Linked DNA regions of Collimonas fungivorans Ter331. The protein of the gene in region 1 binds, or shares a complex with, the protein of each later gene. Links are inferred from orthologs where the notes say so. Each region holds a gene or a part of one and is shown on either strand. Other genes may lie near its edges.

What was found.
Region 2: the proteins of CFU_RS12555 (region 1) and CFU_RS14980 are in contact, whole or in part, in a cryo-EM structure (PDB 9GE8), measured with the Escherichia coli proteins. The link is inferred for Collimonas fungivorans Ter331 from one-to-one orthologs.

The regions. Positions count from the first base shown.
Region 1 is NC_015856.1:2,896,128-2,899,352, forward strand. What follows is about bases 182-3,092. They hold CFU_RS12555 (arylesterase), read left to right. Parts: upstream 182-1,246; coding sequence 1,247-1,939; downstream 1,940-3,092. Other genes in these bases: CFU_RS12545 (hypothetical protein), read right to left, coding at 182-483; CFU_RS12550 (ABC transporter ATP-binding protein), read right to left, coding at 511-1,248; CFU_RS12560 (SurA N-terminal domain-containing protein), read right to left, coding at 2,122-3,092. In the rest of the region: CFU_RS12540 (LysR family transcriptional regulator), read right to left, coding at 1-104; more of CFU_RS12545, read right to left, coding at 124-181; more of CFU_RS12560, read right to left, coding at 3,093-3,225. UniProt on the Escherichia coli protein: TesA is a multifunctional esterase that can act as a thioesterase, lysophospholipase and protease.
Region 2 is NC_015856.1:3,433,215-3,436,679, reverse strand. What follows is about bases 153-3,303. They hold CFU_RS14980 (ABC transporter permease), read left to right. Parts: upstream 153-552; coding sequence 553-3,054; downstream 3,055-3,303. Other genes in these bases: CFU_RS14975 (group II truncated hemoglobin), read left to right, coding at 3,171-3,303; CFU_RS14985 (DUF4126 domain-containing protein), read left to right, coding at 153-553. Also shown: more of CFU_RS14985, read left to right, coding at 1-152; more of CFU_RS14975, read left to right, coding at 3,304-3,465.

The DNA.
Region 1 (3,225 bases):
CGCGTGACCACCGCATTCGACATGTCCAGCACCTGGGCCGCGGCGACAAAGCTGCCTTGCTCCACCACCTTCGCAAATACCCGCATTGACTGCAAGCGATCCATATTATTCTTTCATCCTATCTTAGGCTGCGGCCCTGCTCGACAAAGCCACAACGGCGACCACCAAGGCCAGTGCACTAAGGCCCAGCGCCAGTCCGCACAATAGGCTGGCGCGCCGCAATCTTGCATCGGCTTGCTGCGCTGCTTGCCGCATTTCCTGTTCAAGCAAAGGCAGCGCGGTCTGGAGCTGCTCGGCGAGCGCCTTGATGTCGCCCAGATTCTGCAGCGACGCCGCCTGCAGCTCGCTCACCTGCTGCTGCAGGATCTGCAGCTGGCTCTCTTCCGTATTTCCTTTGCGCCGGGTGAACACCGGCGCCGCGACGGAAATGATATCGCTGATATACGGCAGCACTGCTTTTGTTACTGACAACCATGTCGACATGCACTACCCTCCGGATTCTTTTCTTTGCTATTGGAATATCTGTGCATCGGCAGCCGTGGTATCGCCCGGGCGCAACAGGCGGCCGGCGGCGATCGTGATGGTCTGGCGGCACTGCATGGCGATCGAGGTATCGTGCGTCACCAGCACCAGGGTTGAGCCGCGCTCCTGGTTGAGGTCGAACATCAGCTGGATAACCGCATCGCCGGTAGCCGCATCGAGGCTGCCGGTGGGTTCGTCGGCGAACAAGAGCGGCGGCTCGGTCACGAAAGCGCGCGCCAGGGCCACTCGCTGCTGCTCGCCGCCAGACAGGTATTTCGGATAGTGTTGCAAGCGCGTCGCCAGGCCGACCCGCTCCAGCTTGGCTTGCGCCTTCTCTTTCGCGTCCTTGTCGCCGCGCAGCTCGAGCGGCAGCATGACGTTTTCCAGTGCGCTCAAATGGCTCAGCAACTGGAAAGACTGGAATACAAAACCGAGCTTTTCCTTGCGCAAGCCGGCCCGGCCGTCTTCATCCAGGGCAAAGATATCGCTGCCGTCGATATGCACGGTGCCCGAGGACGGCGTATCGAGGCCGGCCAGCAAGCCCAGCAAGGTCGACTTGCCGGAACCGGAAGCGCCGACAATCGCCAGCGTAGTGCCGCCCTGGACGTTAAAATTGATATCATCGAGAATTACCAGCTCGCCGCTGGCGTCGGCAACCCGCTTGGTCAAGCGCTGGACGTCTATGGCCGGGGCCGTTGCAGGTTTAACAGAAGAGGACTGATGCATGCAGATTATCGACTCCGGGTTGGGGAATGGTTTTCAGAACTTGACCGAGGGCTGGCGCCGTAAAATCGCCGGCCACCTGCGGCTGGCCATCCTGCTGCTTGGCCTGCTCAGCCTAGTATGGACGAACAATGCCTATTCTGCATCAAAATCGATACTGGTGTTAGGCGACAGCCTTTCCGCCGAATACGGACTGGCGCGCGGCAGCGGCTGGGTCGCCTTGCTGCAGCAGCGCCTGAAAGCGGAAAATATCGACGGCAGCGTGGTCAACGCCAGCATTAGCGGCGAAACCAGCAGCGGCGGCAAGACGCGCCTGCCGGCCCTGCTGCAGCGCCGGCCGGATATCGTCATCATCGAACTGGGCGGCAACGACGCCCTGCGCGGCTTGCAGCTGAGCGCTACCGAAAGCAACCTGCGGGCAATGATCGGCGCGGCCCAGCAAGCCAAGGCCAAGGTCTTGCTGGTGGGCATGCGGATTCCGCCCAACTACGGCCGCGACTACACCGAAAAATTCTTTTCGCTGTATGCAACGCTGGCCAAGCAAAACAAGGTGCCGCTGATTCCGTTTCTGCTGGACGGTGTGGCGGACAAGCCGGAACTGTTCCAGGCCGACCGCATCCATCCGGTCGCCCAGGCCCACCCGATCATGCTGAACAATGTCTGGACCGGATTGAAGCCCTTGCTGGCCAAATAGCATGCGACGCGCGTGAAATGTCGAGGGAACAAATCGCCGCATTCAAGGCGATCTTCCACGACAACCACCGCCTCTTGCAGAAACTGAACCAGCGCGACGTGAGCGAAGAATAATAAAAAAATGCCCATCCCGCTTGCGCCGGATGGGCATTTTTCAGATCAGCCAGGCTAATCAGTTCTGCGTCAGTTTTGCTTGGTGCCGTCGTCAGCCGGTGATGCGGTCACGACCGGCTTCAGGATCTTGACCTTGGCTTTCTCTTTCAGCACGTCCACGTAGGCCAGCATTTCCTGTTGCGCCAGGACGCCGGTGATCTGCTGCTGTTCGGCAGTGCGCCGGGCCTGGTCCTGCGCCGCCGGCTGGCCGACCTTGGCGATCCGGTACAAGCCGTAGCCCTGCTGCGGCAGCACTACGCCGACAAAGGCAGGCAGCTTGTTGACATTGGCCTTCATCACCGCCTCAAATCCGGCAGGATTGATGCCCTGGTTCTTTACCCGCGACACGGTCTGCGTTGCGCCGAAACCGCTGCCGCTGTCTTGCGCGCGCAAGGCAGCCAGCTTTTCTTCGCCGGCTTTCTTGGCCAGTGCAGCTTCTTCCGTGCGGGTGACCTTGTCGGTGATAATTGCCTTGACCTCTTCAAACGAACGCTTGGTCACTGGCTTGTATTCGGTGACATGGCCGGCGATAAACGTGTTCGGCGCGATCTCGACCGCTTCGGTGTTGTGCTTGTTCTTCAGCGACTCGTCGGAATACAGTGCAGTCAGGAATTTCTGGTTGTTGTAGGGAGCGGCGGCTGCGGCAGGATTCGGCTGGCGGCCGAGGTTCGCGGCCGACTGGATCTGCAGGTGCAGCTTGTCGGCAACCGGCTTCAGGCTGTCGGCCTGTTCATACACCGTGTTGCTGAAAGCTTCCGCCAGTTCCGTGAATTTGCGTGCTGCCAGCTGCTTCTTGATCTCGGCGCCGATATCCGCCTTGACTTCGTCCAGCGGCTTGACCACCGCTGGCTTGATGCCGGTCAGTTCGATGATGTGATAACCGAAATCGGATTGCACCAGGTCGCTGATCTCGCCCTGCTTCAGCTTGCTGGCCGCATCTTCGAAAGGCTTGACCATGCTGCCGGCGCCGAAATAACCGAGATCCCCGCCCAGCTCGCCGGAAGCGGTATCCTGCGAATTCGCCTTGGCGATTTTCGCAAAATCGGCCGGCGTCTTGCGCACTTGGGCCAGCAGGCCTTCCGCCTTGGCCTTGGCGGCAGCTTGCTCGGCGGCCGGCGCATCTTTTTTCACGGC
Region 2 (3,465 bases), 540 kb from region 1 along the record:
CGGCGGTTTGTCCTGGGCCAGCGGCATCCGCCTGTACATGGCGCTGTTCATCGCCGGCTGGTTCGGCCGCCTGGGCTGGATCGACCTGCCGCAGGCGCTGCAGGTGCTGGAATCGCCCTGGGTGATAGGCGTCACCGGTTTGCTGGGCGCCATCGAGTTCCTGGTCGACAAGATTCCCGGCCTCGATTCGGTCTGGGACGCGGTCCACACCTTTATCCGGATTCCGGCCGGCGCCATCCTGGCGGTGGCCGCCATGGGCCACATGGATCCGGCCTGGACCACGATCGCGGCGCTGATCGGCGGCACGTTTGCGCTGGGCGCCCATGCCACCAAGGCCGGCAGCCGCGCCATGATCAACACCACGCCGGAACCGCTGAGCAACTGGACCGCTTCGTTTGCCGAAGACGCCACCGTGCTGGGCGGCCTGTGGGCGGCGTTTTTCCATCCCTGGCTGCTGTTTGCCTTCCTGATCCTGTTTTTCCTGTTTGCGATCTGGCTGCTGCCCAAGTTGTGGCGCGGCCTGCGCTGGGTTTTCCAAAGGCTTGCTACATGATCTTTCTGCAGTCCATACGCATGACCCGCCGCGACTGGCGCGCGGGCGAATTACGTTTCTTGCTGATAGCACTGATCGTGGCCGTCGCCTCCTTGTCGGCGGTCGGTTTTTTTGTAGACAGGATGCGCGCCGGCCTGAGCCGCGATGCGCACCAGCTGCTGGGCGCCGACCTGCTGATTTCCGGCGACCAGCGCATCAGCCCCGGCTGGCGCAGCGAGGCGCAACGGCGCCGGCTGACCCTGGCCGACACGGTGGTATTCCCCAGCATGGCCATCGCCGGCGAAGGCGACAGCACCAGGTCGCAGCTGGCTTCGCTCAAGGCGGTCAGCGCCGGCTATCCGCTGCGCGGCAGCCTGGTGGTCGCAGACAAGCTGGGCGGCGCTGATGTGACTACCCGGGAAATCCCGGCGGCAGGCACGGTATGGCTGGACGCCAACATGTTGACCGCGCTCAATCTGGCGGTGGGCGATCCGCTCAAGCTGGGCGACCGCACTTTCAAGATAGCCAAAGTCCTGATGATCGAGCCCGACCGCGGCAGCGGTTTCATCAACTTCGCGCCGCGCGTGATGCTGTCCATGGCCGACCTGGCCTCCACCAACCTGGTGCAGGACGGCTCGCGCGTGATCTACCGTTTGCTGCTGGCGGGCGAACCGCAGCAGGTGCAGGATTTCCAGCAATGGGTGGAAAGCGACATCAGCCGCGAAAACCTCAAGGGTGTGCGCATCGAAGGCCTGGAAAACGGCCGTCCTGAAATGCGCGCCACGCTCGATCGCGGCCAGCAGTTCCTGTCGCTGGTCGGCCTGTTGTCGGCTTTGCTGGCGGCGGTCGCGGTGGCGATGGCGGCGCGCCGTTTCATGTTGCGCCACCTGGATGCCTGCGCCATGCTGCGCTGTCTCGGCTTGACGCAGAACCAGGTGACGCAACTGTATTTGCTGGAATTCCTGCTGGTCGGCCTGGCCGGTAGCCTGATCGGCGTCGCGCTGGGTTTCGGCGCGCATTTCATGCTGCTGGATTTGCTGGGCAAGTTTGTCGCCAGCGACTTGCCGCCCGCCAGCGTGATGCCTGCGGTGCAAGGCCTGGTCACCGGCTTGCTGCTGCTGGTCGGTTTTGCCTTGCCGCCGGTCCTGCAGCTGCGCAACGTGCCGCATAACCGCGTGATCCGGCGCGAACAGGATGCGCCGCAAGCGCTGGTGCTGGCCACTTATGGGCTCGGGACGCTGACATTTATCGGCCTGCTGTTGTGGCAGGCTGGCGACATCAAGCTGGGCTTGCTGACTGCGCTCGGCTTCCTGGGCGGTTTCGGCCTGTTCGCCTTGCTCGGCTGGCTGGCGTTGAAGGGATCGCGCCATGTGCGCGGCCTGTCGCGACATCCGAGCTGGCGTTTTGCGCTGACCGCGCTGCAGCGGCGGCCGGTGGCCACCGTCGTCCAGATCGTCGCCTTGTCGCTGGGTTTGATGGCCTTGCTGCTGCTGACGGTGATCCGCGGCGACCTGGTCGGCGCCTGGCGCCAGGCTACCCCGGCTGACGCGCCAAATCGTTTTGTCATCAATATCCAGGACGACCAGCGCGCCGACATCACGCAACGCCTGCAGGCGGCCGGCATCGCCCAGCCGCAGCTGTTTCCGATGATCCGCGGCCGCCTGACCCAGGTCAACGACAAGCCGATCACCGCCGATACCTATCCGGACGACCGCGCCAAGCGGCTGGTCGACCGCGAATTCAACCTGTCCACCATGAACCAGCTGCCGGCGCAGAATACGCTGACCGCCGGCCGCTGGTTTGACGATAGCCGGCCCGAAGCCTCGGTCGAAGAAGGCCTGGCCAAGACCCTGAACCTGAAACTGGGCGACAAGCTGCAGTTCGACATCGCCGGCCAGCTGGTGACGGCGCCGGTCACCAGCCTGCGCAAGCTGGAGTGGGGTTCGATGCGGGTGAATTTTTTTGTCATCCTTAACCCCAAGCTGATGGCCGAGATGCCGCAAACCTGGATCACCGCTTTCAATTTGCCGGATGCGCACATCAATTTCGGCAACCAGCTGACGCGCGATTTTCCCAACCTGACGGTGGTCGATATCGGCAGCGTCATCAAGCAGATCCAGGGCGTGATCGACCAAGTGGTGGCGGCGGTCGAATTCCTTTTCCTGTTTACCCTGCTGTCCGGCGCGCTGGTGCTGTATGCGGCGCTGGTCGGCTCGCAAGACGAACGCACCCGCGAAGCCGGCCTGCTGCGCGCGCTGGGCGCCACCCGCAAGCAGTTGTCGCAATCGCAATGGATAGAGTTCGCCCTGATCGGCAGCCTGGCCGGTTTCCTGGCGGCCAGCGGCGCGGCGGCAACCGGCTGGGCCCTGGCGCACTATGTGTTCAGCTTTACCTGGACCTTCAGCCCGCTGGTATGGCTGGCGGGGATGGCGATCGGCGCCGCCTGCACGTTTGCCGGCGGCTGGGTCGGCCTGCGCCATGTATTGAACCAGCCGCCGTTGCAGACCTTGCGCGAAGCCTGAGCCTGGTTATGTCAATTCGGGGATAATGGCGGCTTACGTTACCATTCTTCCCTATGACTACAGAACACACCACTGCCGCCAGCGAGCCGGCGCAACAGCAGGCCAGCCTCTACGACATGATAGGCGGCGCCGGCAAGCTGCGCGAACTGGTCGACCGTTTCTACGACCTGATGGACCTGGAGCCGCAATTTTCCGTGATCCGGGCCCTGCATCCGACCACGCTCGACGGCTCGCGCGACAAGTTTTACTGGTTCCTGACCGGCTGGAGCGGCGGTCCCGATTTGTACATAGAACGCTTCGGCCATCCGCGCCTGCGCGCGCGCCATTTGCCGTATGCGATCGCGACGCCGGAACGCGACCAGTGGCTGCGCTGCATGGCGCTGGCGATGCAGGATGTCGGCATGGAGGAAA